Methanocaldococcus jannaschii DSM 2661: one gene and its partner. The protein of the gene in region 1 binds, or shares a complex with, the protein of each later gene. Links are inferred from orthologs where the notes say so. Each region holds a gene or a part of one and is shown on either strand. Other genes may lie near its edges. The genes, in order: MJ_RS06285 and psmA.

Region 1 (4,312 bases):
CCTATCTCAACTCCTTTAACAGCATTTATACTCATTAAAGCTCTTGCCAATTCTCCATTTAACTTATTGAATATTGGATTTCCAACTCCAACAGGAACATTTAATGCAACAATTTCAACAACTCCTCCAACACTATCTTTATTTTCCATTGCCTTTAAAACATACTCCTCCATCTCTTTCTCATTCATTGATGGACATCTCAATGGATTACTTTCAATAATCTCTATTAATCTCTCTAAGGATTTTTCATTTTCAAAAACCTCTGGATTTTTATAGTAGCTGAAATCTCCTTCAATCTTTCCAATCTTTATGGTATAACCAATAATTTTTATGTTGTATGTGTAAGATAGAAGCTTTTTAGCAATAGCTCCTCCAATAACATGCCCTATCGTTACTCTACCACTTGCCCTTCCTCCTCCCCTATAATCATAGTTTTTATACTTCAATCTATAGGTTAAATCTGCATGTCCAGGTCTTGGTGTATCTTTAATTTTTGAGTAATCTTTAGGTCTCATGTTTTTGTTATAGACTATTGAGCAAATAGGAGCTCCAGTAGTTTTCCCCTCAAAAATTCCTGATAAGATTTCAACTTTATCCTCTTCTTTTCTTGGTGTTGAGAAGATGCTCTGCCCTGGTCTTCTCCTGTCAAGCTCTTTTTGGATATCCTCTTCAGATAAAGGCAGATTAGCTGGACATCCATCAACAACTGCTCCAACAGCCTTTCCATGACTTTCTCCAAAAACTGTAACTCTAAACATATCCCCATAGGTGTTCATTAATGTCACCAAAAATTTTTAATTGCTTAGTTTTACATTTAAAATAAAAATTAAAATAGTCAAAAAATAAAAAAGGTTTATCTGTAGAGAACATCCAAGTGTGCTGGTTCCTTAACTTTAACTTTCTTTTTCTCCATAATCTTCTCAACTGCCTTTCTAAAGTCATCCATTGTTACATAGTCCCTTAACTCCCTAATTGCATTCATCCCTGCCTCTGTGCAGATTGCCTTTAACTCAGCCCCTACACATCCTTCAGTCATCTTAGCTATTTCTTCTAAATTGACATCTTCCGCTAAATTCATCTTTCTTGTATGAATCTTCAATATCTCCAATCTACCCTTCTCATCAGGAGCTGGGACTTCTATGATTCTATCAAATCTTCCAGGTCTTAATATTGCAGGGTCTAAAATGTCAGGTCTGTTTGTGGCCCCAATTATCTTAACATCTCCCCTTGCATCGAATCCATCCATCTCTGCCAACAACTGCATTAATGTTCTCTGAACTTCCCTATCTCCACCAGTTAAAGCGTCTGTTCTCTTTGCTGCAATAGCATCAATCTCATCTATGAATATGATTGAAGGAGCTTTTTCTTTAGCCAATTTGAATATATCTTTAACTAACGAAGCCCCCTCTCCAATAAACTTCTTAACCAATTCAGAACCAACAACTCTTATAAAGGTAGCATTTGTTTCTGTAGCAACAGCTTTAGCTAATAATGTCTTTCCAGTTCCTGGTGGTCCGTAAAGCAGAATACCTTTTGGTGGTTCAATTCCAACCTTTTCAAACAATTCTGGATGTTTCAATGGGAGTTCAACAACTTCTCTAATTTCTTGCATTTGTTTCTCTAATCCACCAATATCTTCATATCTAACATTTGGTCTTTCATCAACTTCCATTGCTTTAGCTCTGTAGTCTTTATTTTCTGGCAATACATCAACAACTGTTAATGTTTGCTGATTTAAACAGACTCTCTTTCCAGGGGCTAAATCATCTGGATTTACAAAGTGAGAGACATTAACTAAGAAACTTGGGCCTGTTGAGCTTTTGACAACTACTTTTCTCTCTCCTACTTTATCAACTACAGTTCCAACTATCAATGGAGGGACTCTCATTCTATCTAATTCTCTTCTTAAAATCTCATTTTCTTTCATTAACTGTAAATTCTCTCTTTCAAGCTCTTTTTTCTCTAATTCTAATTTTAGGATTCTACTTTCTAATTCTGCAATTCTTGCCTTTTCTTGGAGTTCCTCTTTAAGTAAATCATTTTTTAAGTTAGAATTATCGTTTATTTCCTTTTCTTCTTTAAATTCTTCAGTAAATGCTTTCTTTTCTTTCTTCAATTCAGTTGAAATAAATTCTTCAAAAACCATAATATCACCGGTAAATTTAAGTTAAGTGAAGGGAATATTATAATCATTTTATTTTATTATGGATTATCATTTATATACCATATGGAATTATAATAAAAATTCTTATATTTAAATTTTATGTCTAATCGCTTAGCTCTTCATACACTTTTCTAACACCCATTACACATTTTTCCCAAGAAAATTTTTTTGAAAATTCTTTTCCATTTTCCCCCAAAGTTTTTCTTAGTTCTTCATTATTTATTAACTCCAGAATTTTTTCTTTTAAATCATTTGGGTTATTTTTCTCAGCCAATAGTCCGTTATATCCATCAATAACAATCTCCCCCAACCCCCCAACCCTTGTGGCTATTACAGGCTTAGAGCAAGCCATTCCTTCAACAGCCACCATTCCAAAACCTTCACTTCTTGAAGGAACTACTAAAAAACTACACTTCCTCATAAATGAAGCTACTTCATCAAAACTTTTTCTTCCTAAGAGTTCAATATGGCTTAAATTATTTTTAACAACAAAGTTCTCTATTTTTTTGTATAACTTCCCATCCCCTATGAGTTTAAAATTAAAATCTATATCTTTTATTGCATCTATTAAAATATCGACTCCTTTTTGTGGAACAAAAGCTCCAACAAACAATCCAAAGTTATAATCTCCCTCATTGTATAGAATTTCTTTATTTACTCCGTTGTATATAACAATAGCCCTATTTTTTAAATTCTCATCTAATTGATTTTTTATATATTTACTTACACAGATGATTTTATCGGAATTAGTTGTGGCATATTTAAAAAAATATCTCCCCTTTATGGAGTTTTTTAATATTAAAGCATCACTTCCGTGAAGAGTTAATATATGTGGAATAGATAGTTTATTTTTTAATAAAGCCCCAACACAACCCTGTGGAAACGCATAATGGGAATGAATTAAATCAATACCTTCACTCTCAATGATATTTTTTCCTATTTTATAGGCATTTATAAGATAACTAATTCCCCTAAATTTTTTTAGGTGAGGGACGTTATGAATAATTACATTTTTATATTCGTTTTCTTCATAACTATCATAGGTTAATATATGAAACTCAATATCTTTTAAACGCTTTACCAAATTTTCTACATGTAAGGTGATTCCCCCAATATAAGGATAGTATATACTTGGCATTAAAACTTTCATAATTATCACGTGATACTATGAGATTTGAGGAATTCAAATACGTTAGGAAAGGAGTTATTGTTGGATTGTTAATAATGTTGTTATATATAATTTGGCCGTTTATTGATGTCTTAGCTTATTCATGTGCCTTTGCATATATGGCTTTGCCAGTCTATAACATATTAAGAAAAAAATTTAATAAAACCATATCAGCAGGTTTGGCAATTAGCATATATATCCTTCCAATTATGACAATTACAATTTACGCCCTACTAACGTTCATGGAAATCATACTATCTTTCAATACTAAATCTATAGAGCCATATATTAATGAAATCCTCTCCATATATAATTCTTTTATGTTAGAAAGAATTATTAATAATGAACAAATAATTGCAAAGTATATTGACGAATTTATAAAATATTTGGTTAGTCAGTTTTCTGGAAAGATTATTGATGTTGGATATTTAATAGTTAAAGTAATTATGGTTTTGTTCTTAACATTCTACTTTCTAAGAGATGGGGATAAAGCCAAAAACCTGATAATTTCATTTGTGCCTGATGAATATAAAGAAAAGATGAGAATTTATTTAAGTTATCTTCATGACTCCTACAAAAATTTATTTATAAGCTGTGTTTCACTTTCTATAATTATAACTATCCTATCCTACATCGGATATCTTATACTTGGGGTTCCTTATGCAGAGTTATTTGCGATAATAACCGGAATATTTGCTTTATTACCAATATTGGGAGGATGGATGGTGTATATCTCAATAGCTATATATTTCTTTTTAATACATGACTATACTAAGGCAGTTTTTATGTTTATTTATGGGGAACTCTTCCTTTCCATAGCTCCAGATTTTGTTATAAGACCTTATTTAGTTAAAAAAGAAGTAGATATTCACCCAGTCCTTGTAGTTATTGCGTTTTTAATGGCGCCCCTTTCATTAGGACTCAGTGGATTTGCTATTGGTCCATTAGTCGTTGGGGCTTTAAACGCCTTTTATTTGGCA
Region 2 (9,059 bases), 590 kb from region 1 along the record:
TTAATATTTTCGCTACTTATATTTATCTCTTCCTCTATGTATGGGGTTTTCTCTAACACTTTTTTTCCAGCCAAGATATCAATATCTGTAAATGTCCCTAACAACTCTCTACCAGTTGCTAAAATCTCTTTCTCTATCCAATGAGCTTCCTTTGTTCCAAATACTGAAAATAATGGGAATTTGGTTATTACATTGGAGCCACTCATAATTAATGGGCTTATCATTGGAATTTTGTCAACCCAAACTCCAGTAATAATCTTAATCTTTGGGAAATTCAACCTAACAGAAGAAACCCAGTTCATATACTCTATTGTAGTTACTGATGGTTTGTTTTCATAAATAGTTCCTTTTTGTGGATTTAGAGAGTAGAAGGTAATTCTATTTAAATCCAACTCCTCAATTAAATTTAATAACTTCTCAATATCTTCCTCTTTTTCTCCTAATCCTAATATTATTGTTATCCCTGTCTTTAAACCCAATTCTTTAGCTTTTAATAAATTATCTTTAATCTTATCTAATGGCTTTCCTGGGCAAATCCAATCCCTATCTTTGCTTACAGTTTCAACAGCCCCTACAACTCCTTCAATTACATCCAAATTAATGTTGTCTAAATCAATAACTCCAACATTCAAATACTGCCTACATTTTTGAACATAAGCCACCATTTCAGCAATATCATTTATTTCTTTGGGTGTATAGCCATAACCACCAGAGATAAACTCTAATTTCCAACCAATTCTTTTCATTAAAATTGCCTCAGCTAAAACACTCTCCAATCTTCTTCTTGCCTTTCTTGGGTCTTTTATTTTGTTTTTCTGTGTAGCCATGTAGCAAAACTTACATGGCTGTTTTAGATTACAATACCAACCTAAAAAAAGAGCCCTCTCAAATGTAACTGTATTTCCGAAATGTTTTGTTGTTAATTTAAATGCCTTTCTTGCATTCTCCAATATTTCTTCAACCTTCATTTTCTCTCTCCCGATAGTCAATCTTCAAACTTCATTATTTAATAATGAACTTATAAGCTTTTGGCTTAAATAATAGAAAATTAATTATCTATTTGAAGATTGACTATTCTCAATATATTTCTCAATAACTTTTGGAGAAACTCTTGTTTGAATTCCTAATCTCTCTAATATTATGTTATTTAAAATAGCTTTTAATATCTCCTTACCTTCCTTTGATTCAGTAATCTCATTTAATTTTCTTGTAGTTGCTGGAGATTTTAATTTCTTTAAAACTTCTGCAATCTCTTCTTCTGTAATCCTTCCTTTTTTCTTTTGATATATTCCATCTGCAATCTCATACAACTTATTCATATCAAATGGCAAATATTCAGGGATTTTATTTAAAACTGTCTCATCTATTGATGCCAATAACCTCGCTATCTCAATATCTTCAGTATTTTCATCTATTTTTAATTTTTTCACTACGAACCATTTTTTATGCTTAGCCATAAACTCAATTTTATCTTCCACAATCTCACCAAAATAAAATTTTAGACTTAATTGAATGTTAAAAATGGATTATAAAATAAAAAAATAAACAAAAAAGATGGATGTTGAGATTTTACAGTTTATATAATAATCAATTTAAGACTTAGATGCGAAGGTTATCATTCTCTTTAATTAAGTCTCTATTAGGCAGTAACTAATTTCTTTAAGACAGGGTCTGTTACATCCTCTGGCTTTATTTCCTCAATATTTAAGATTTTTATTCTACTTCTTTTAACTTTGTATCTTCCTCCAAATTCAGAGTATAATATCTCTAAAGCATCTTCTGGTTTTAATGCTTTGTATTCCTTTCTAAAGTATAATGGGTCTTTACCTTTTTTGCTCATAATTCCAGTTATTCTAAATATCTTAGCCAAATTACCACCTCCTCATTCTTTACAAATCTTATAAATGTTTTGTGCAACACCTATCCATCTTAAGTAGGAATAGATAGATGCCTTTAATATAGAAATATCTTTAGCTTTAACATTTATCGTTATTATATTTTTATTTATTTCCATTGTGGCGGAGGATTTTATTTGAGAAGTTAAATGTTCCAAAAATATGGATTTATAGATAATTTCAGCCTCTTCCTCACTATCAAACTCCAATATTAACTCAAAAGAATTCATGAAAATCCCTTTATAAAAGGCTGTCAAACAACTTAATAGATTTTATTCTAATCAAAGGCCCTATTTTAACTCTCCCTTTATAAAATTGTATAGCAAATAGATATTTTGGGTCTTTTTCCAACCTCAATGTTATATCACTATCCTCATTAATATTTAAATGTTGGAATAAAAATTCATCATAAATTTCATAGTATTTTTGAAATTCCTCGTTATCTTTAAGTTCTCTACTTATTTTTATTCTTATTCCATCATCATTATATATTTTCTCTCCACAAATCTCTCTCTGTAATTTAACAGAGATAAAGCTTGATAGTCTTTTTTCATTTTCAACATCATAAACAACTAAAGTTCCAGGGTTAGCTTTAAACTCACCAATTAAAAGAACATGCTTATCAATTTCAAAAATCTCCTTTAATGAAAGCTTCCCTCTCTGAACATAGGGAATATTTAAAGTTCTCTCTAAATCTCTCGCAAAACTTCTTGTTCTTTGGGAGGGTTTTCTTGAAGTTGTTAGTATCATTTTATCTCGCCTTTACATGTTTAACTACTTTTGGTCTAAGTTTAACCAATATCTTATAACTGCAGTGAGGACATCTTGCTCTTTTTCCCAGCTCTTCAAGTTTTATTATCTTTTTACAGTTTAAACACTTGTATTCTACCATATACATCCCCAAAAATAAAAGTTATAAAAATTTATAAAATAATAATGCTAAATAATGAAAAGTTATTCTTCTTTTCTCTCAACAATTCTTCTAATTGCCTTCATAACAGCCTTTCCTGCACCTGTTTCTGGTGTGTATGCTCCTCCAGCTATCTTAGCTCCACACTTTCCACAAACCCATATTGATGTTGAAGCTCTCTTTAATTTTGGAAATCCACAGACAGGACATTTATATTTCTTTTTAGCTTTAATTTCAACATCTCTAACTCTAACTCTTATTTTTAAACCATATCTTGGTCCAAATCTTCCTGTTGGACCTACTTTCTTTGTGTGGCTGAACATACTCTCTCACCTCGTCTTTAATATCTATTTAATATCTATAAATTATTCACTGTATTTCTTAACAACCTTTGTTTGGACATTTCCTTTGGTTATTTTATTTAGATGAGCATAAAACTCCGCTTCAATACCACTTGGTATTTCAATTAATACAATTAGAGAACCATCTGGCTGCCATTCTTCCTGCTTAACAGCTCCAAATTGGTATAAAGCATTATATGCCTTAGAAGCGAATTCTGCTGGGATTTTAACAGCGATATCTCTCTTTTCAAATCTAATAGGTAGAACTTTTTTAAGCTTTTTAACAATTTCAGGGACTTGTTCTTCAGCACTTTTATAAATGTCTATGTTAATTCTTAACTCTTCCATTGCCTTTTCAATTCTATGCGGTGGATGTGGAGTATCTGTTTGAGGGTTTATTGTGTTTCTACTAATTATGGTTATAATTTGCCTCTTTTTTTGTTCTCTAATTTCTTCTCTCTGCTTAGCAGTTAATTGAACTTGACCTTTTAATATAATTTTTTTAGCAATTTCTTTAACATCTGTTGTTCCAAATATTTTTGATAGTAACTCTTCAGGGGCTTTCTCCCCTTTACTTGCATCTCTAAATACAACTTCAATAGCTAAAAGCTCATCAAAATCTACATTTTGCCCTTCTTTAAGCTTAGCCGCTAAATATGGGTCAACTAAAATTTCAAATTTTTCGCCATGGGATGTATATCTTGCTATTACTGCCTCTTCTAAGGACACCATAATATCCCTCCCCACATTATATAAATGTTTCGGCTAAGGGTTTTGAATTTATAAAAATTACTTTAGTGAGAGTGAGTAGGATACTCCCAAATAATATTAATACTCTAAAAATAATTTAAAATAGTTGGATTTAAAAATTTTACTATAATTTATTCTTCTTGTTTTTCTTTAGTTTCTTCTCTATTCTCTTCCTCTTTCTTATTTTCTTCATTTAATTTCTTTTTAACTTTTTCTATAAGTTTTTTTATCTCTTCCACAGGAATTTTTTTAAATTGTGCGTCTTTAACCGTTATGATACAAACATCAACATTTTCAGGTTTTATGTCTTCGTTTGCTTTTGTTAAAGCAGTTATAGCTAATTCCAAACCTTCATCTAATGTTATATCATCTCTATACTCTTTCTCCAATAATTCCATAACTACGGGTCTTCCACTACCTATTGCTGTTGCTTTATATTCAATTAAAGCCCCACTTGGGTCTGTTTCAAATAATCTTGCTTCATTTTTGTCTATTCCAGCAATTAATAATGAAACTCCAAACGGTCTAACTCCACCATGTTGAGTATAAGCTTGTTTAATATCACAAATCTTTTTAGCCAGCATTTCAATTGATATTTCCTCTCCATAAGTTAATCTGTAAATTTGGGCTTCTAATCTCGCTCTATCTATTAAAACTCTCGCATCAGCTACCAATCCAGAGGTAGCAGCAGCAACGTGGTCGTCAATTTGGAATATCTTTTCTATTGACCTGATTTTTACGAGTTTGCTTGTTATTCTTCTATCTACCGCTAAAACTACACCATCTTTACAGGCAATACCTATCGCTGTTGTCCCTCTTCTCACTGCCTCTCTTGCATACTCTACTTGATATAATCTACCTTCTGGGCTAAACACTGTAATAGCCCTATCATAAGCACTTGGAGGTACCATTTGCATAAAATATCACCATTATAAGTATTTTAAAGTAGTTAAATAATTAGCTTAATGTTTTTAACTAATTCATCTCATTATAATATCTTATTATTTTTATTCTTTTCTTTTTTATTTTTATTTTTATAGTCTTATTTTATATGGTTGTGTTAAGTATTGACATAACCATAAATTATATATATGAGATATAGGATTATAATAAAAGTGGTGATATGGAATGAAGAAGGTTGTTATATCTGATGAAGCTAAGAAATTCATCTTAGATAAGTTAAAGAAAGCTAATCAGGATAAAGTAGTTATATACTTTGAAGGATTTGCTTGAGGAGGTCCTAAGTTTGGAATAGCTATCGCCCACCCCAACGAAAATGATAAATTAATTTACGATAATGAATTTAAAGTTTATATTGACCCCATAGCAGATCAATGGCTTGATGAAGTTAATATCTCATTGAGAAGGTCAATATTTGGAAAGTATCTTAAGATAGAAGGTAGTAGTGAGTGCTAACCGGGAACCCAATTTTGGGACCGGTTAGCTTCTATTATTGTGTGGATTTATCTGTTTTTTCAGAAATAAATTAAATTTATTTAATTATTCTTGCATCACCTATACATCCTCCCTCTTTTTCATTAAAGACAAATACTGGGTTTAAATCAAGCTCTTTAATCTCTTTGTGAATATCCATAAATACTCCAATCTTTATTAGGGTATCAACAATAAAGTTAATATCTCTCTTAGGTCTTCCTCTAACGCCTTCTAAGACTTTATAGGATTTCAATTCCCTCAACATCTCATGAGCAAAGTCCCTTGTTATTGGCGAAATGCCAAAAGATACATCTTTTAAAACCTCAACAAATACTCCTCCTAACCCAACCATAACTACAGAGCCAAAAATATCATCCCTCTTAGCCCCTATTATAATTTCCATCATATCTTTCTCAATGAACTCTTCAACTAACACTCCCTCTATAATTAAATTATCAATGCCCATTCTTTTTGCATATTCCTTAGCATTTTCAATTAATTTTTTAAATGCCTCTTTAGGATTTTTTGGATTTATTATAACTCCTCCTGCCTCCGTTTTATGTATTATTTGTGGTGAGACAATTTTCATTACGCATTTACCTAATTTTTTGCAATATTCTAAAGCTTCATCTTCATTTTTAGCTAAATAGCCCTTAGGAACTGGAAGACCATAAATGCTTAATAATTTTTTAGCAGTGTATTCATTTGGATTTGATAATAATTCTTTAATAATTTCTTTATTTTCTTCAGTAATTTTTATGAACTCTTCTTTAATATTTTCTAAGTATTCATCATAATCTTCCTTAACTTTCATTAAGCTATATTTATAGAGATGAGATAGGGCTTTGACACCATTTTCTGGAGTTATGTATGCAGGGATTCCATTCTTCCTTAAATAACTTTTAGCTCCTTTAACTGAAACTCCTCCAACAAATGAAGTAATTAACGGTTTATTTTTAAATTCTTTATGGGAATTTTTAACTTCTATAATAGATTTAGCAACTTCTAATGGTTTTGTCATCTCTTGTGGAGTTAAGATAACTAAAAGCCCCTTAACATTGCTATCTTCAGCTAAAACTTCTATAACCTTTTTATATCTCTCTGGTGTGGCATCTCCTATAATATCCAATGGATTTGATATATTGGCAGTTGGTGGCAGAATATTTTTAAGCTTTTCTATTGTTGATTTTTCAAAGTTAGATAGCTTCATGTTATAATCAACACAGCTATCAGCTGCTAAAACTCCAAATCCTCCTGCATTTGTTATTATTCCAATTTCATTTGAGCTTATTGTTGGCTGTGTTGAGAATAAATGGATTAAATCAACTAACTCCTCAAACGTATATGCCCTAATTATCCCAGCTTCTTTAAACGCTGCCTCATAGATAACATCTTCTCCAGCTAAAGAGCCAGTGTGGGATTTTGCCGCTTTCTTTCCTACTTCAGTTCTTCCAGATTTTAGGGCAATTATTGGCTTTTTCTTAGATAATTTTTTAGCTACTTTTAAAAATCTCTTATCCTTTAATCCTTCTATGTATAAAACAACTATCTTAGTATCTTCATCATCTAAAAAATACTCTAATAAATCACTTTCCTGAATATCAGCTTTATTTCCAATGCTAACAACTTTAGAAAAGCCAATATTCAATAAAGGGGCTATGTCTAATATGGCATTTAAAACAGCCCCACTTTGTGAGATTATTGAAACTCCTCCTTTTGGAGGAAATACCTTCGCAAATGTGGCATTTAAGTTTATATGGGTGTTCATTATACCTAAACAATTAGGCCCTATAATTCTTATGTTGTATCTTTTTGCTATTTCTTTAATTTTATTTTCCAACTCATAATTTCCTACTTCTGAAAAGCCAGCTGTAATAATTACAGCCCCTTTAACCCCTTTTTTTCCACATTCTTCCAATACCTTAGGAACAACAATATTTGGAACTACTATAACTGCCAAATCTATGTCATCCTCAACGTCCAAAACTGATTTATAGCATTTTATTCCGAATATTTCATCATATTTTGGATTTATGGGATAGATTTTTCCATTAAAGTCTTTTAAATTTTTCATTATTGCATATCCAACCTTTCCTTCAGTTTTTGAAGCTCCAATAATAGCAACTGATTTTGGATAGGAAATATATTTAAGCTCATAATCCCTCCCCCACATTTTTCAGAGAAAAATTTTTATAGTGATTTTTAATATTCTAATTATTATCTCTTTTAACATTTATATACTCTCACCTCCTAAACAAATAACGATTATGGAGGTGAGATTTTATGAGATTAAAAGCTATAAAAATAACAAGTAGAGATGGGGAAACATTCTTTAAATGTCCAAGATGTGGAAAAATTTTCAGATATTCAAAAGATTACACAAGACATGTAAATAAAGCTCACGGCCATCTCTTTAAAAAAGAATAAAGTTATTCTTTATAAATAAGATTTCCATCTTCATTTTCCACTATTTTTGGATGTAACTTTAGAAAAGATTTTATTGCTGGTGGTATATTCCATTCAACACCATGAACAAGTTTATCCCAATTTTCAACAAACCTCTTTTTCCCTAAAACCTCATCCAACTTTCCTCTCAATTTTTCAATAACTATTTTATCCTTGGTAAAGCTTTTTATCCTATAAGCCCCTCTTTTTGTTTTGGAGTAAAAAATCTTATCCTCATCATAGTAATTTTTTGCTATCTCTAACAACTCTCTCCAGACCTCTTTAGGTCTCACACTATCACCAAATTAAGATTTAACTAATTACTATTAAAGTATTGTAGGTGATTATATGTATTTTTTGATTCAGCAGAGAAAGGAAGAAAGTGAAAAAAATTTGAAAGAAAAATTAAAAAGATATAGAAAAAAATTAAGAGACAGCAGAATTAAAGAAAAGCTAAAAGAAATGCCATTAAACATGAATAAATACTTAACTGATGCTTATACAGGAGGAATTATTAAAAAATATCCAGAGGATTTTATTGTTGAAGAGATAACTCCAGAAGGAATTATTTTAGAAGTTGGAAAGAGTATAGAATTTAAAGATGAAGAAAATTGGAAGGGAAATTATATACACTTCACATTAGAGAAGAGGAATTGGACAACTTTAGATGCCATTAGAGAAATAGCAAACAGAGTAGGAAAGCAGAGAAAGCATTTTGGATTTGCTGGCAATAAGGATAAATATGCCGTAACTACTCAAAGAGTGGGCTGTTTTAATGTAAAGTTAGAAGATTTAATGAAAGTTAAGATTAAAGGCATAATATTGAGAGATTTCCAAAAAACAAATAGAAAAATAAGGTTGGGGGATTTGTGGGGGAATAGATTTACTATAAGAGTTAGAGAGCCTGAGCTTAAAGGAAAAGAATTGGAAGAAGCTTTAAATAAGTTATGTAAGCTAAAATACTTCTTAAATTACTATGGTGTTCAAAGGTTTGGAACTACAAGGCCAATAACTCACATAGTTGGGAGGTTTATTATAGAGAGAGACTGGGAGGGAGCTTTCCATGCATATTGTGGAACTCCCCTTCCTTACGATGACAAAAAATCAAAGTTGGCAAGGGAGTTGGTGGATGAAGAGAATTTTAAAGAGGCGTATAAAAAATTCCCAAAGGCTTTCTTTTATGAAAGAAGGATGATTAAAGCTTATATAGAAACTGGGAGCTATCAAAAGGCATTTATGATTCTTCCACCATACTTAAGGTGCATGTTTATAAATGCTTATCAA

The links.
Region 2: the proteins of MJ_RS06285 (region 1) and psmA are in contact, whole or in part, in a cryo-EM structure (PDB 6HE5), measured with the Archaeoglobus fulgidus proteins. The link is inferred for Methanocaldococcus jannaschii DSM 2661 from one-to-one orthologs. Residues at the interface, in WP_010879468.1 of Archaeoglobus fulgidus: Asp391, Leu392, Lys393, Gly394, Met396, Phe397, Val398; in WP_010877997.1 of Archaeoglobus fulgidus: Ala30, Arg33, Gly34, Ala35, Asp51, Arg53, Val54, Lys66, Ser79, Gly80, Leu81, Val82, Met166.

What each region holds. Positions count from the first base shown.
Region 1 is NC_000909.1:1,114,132-1,118,443, forward strand. What follows is about bases 1-2,945. They hold MJ_RS06285 (proteasome-activating nucleotidase), read right to left. Parts: upstream 2,147-2,945; coding sequence 854-2,146; downstream 1-853. Other genes in these bases: aroC (chorismate synthase), read right to left, coding at 1-776; MJ_RS06290 (glycosyltransferase family 4 protein), read right to left, coding at 2,268-2,945. Also shown: more of MJ_RS06290, read right to left, coding at 2,946-3,314; MJ_RS06295 (AI-2E family transporter), read left to right, coding at 3,332-4,312. UniProt on the Methanocaldococcus jannaschii protein: ATPase which is responsible for recognizing, binding, unfolding and translocation of substrate proteins into the archaeal 20S proteasome core particle.
Region 2 is NC_000909.1:520,471-529,529, reverse strand. Bases 2,921-5,737 are described here. They hold psmA (archaeal proteasome endopeptidase complex subunit alpha), read right to left. Parts: upstream 4,814-5,737; coding sequence 4,028-4,813; downstream 2,921-4,027. Other genes in these bases: acs (acetate--CoA ligase alpha subunit), read right to left, coding at 5,389-5,737; MJ_RS03120 (ribosome assembly factor SBDS), read right to left, coding at 3,171-3,878; rpl37A (50S ribosomal protein L37Ae), read right to left, coding at 2,921-3,128. Outside these bases: MJ_RS03155 (radical SAM protein), read right to left, coding at 1-968; MJ_RS03150 (DUF2666 domain-containing protein), read right to left, coding at 1,053-1,478; rpl18a (50S ribosomal protein L18Ae), read right to left, coding at 1,640-1,870; MJ_RS03140 (KEOPS complex subunit Pcc1), read right to left, coding at 1,883-2,125; MJ_RS03135 (rRNA maturation protein), read right to left, coding at 2,136-2,645; MJ_RS03130 (DNA-directed RNA polymerase subunit P), read right to left, coding at 2,647-2,787; more of rpl37A, read right to left, coding at 2,850-2,920; more of acs, read right to left, coding at 5,738-7,503; MJ_RS03100 (C2H2-type zinc finger protein), read left to right, coding at 7,614-7,757; MJ_RS03095 (hypothetical protein), read right to left, coding at 7,760-8,068; tRNA pseudouridine(13) synthase TruD, read left to right, coding at 8,124-9,059. UniProt on the Methanocaldococcus jannaschii protein: Component of the proteasome core, a large protease complex with broad specificity involved in protein degradation. The M.jannaschii proteasome is able to cleave oligopeptides after Glu, Asp, Tyr, Phe, Trp, slightly after Arg, but not after Ala.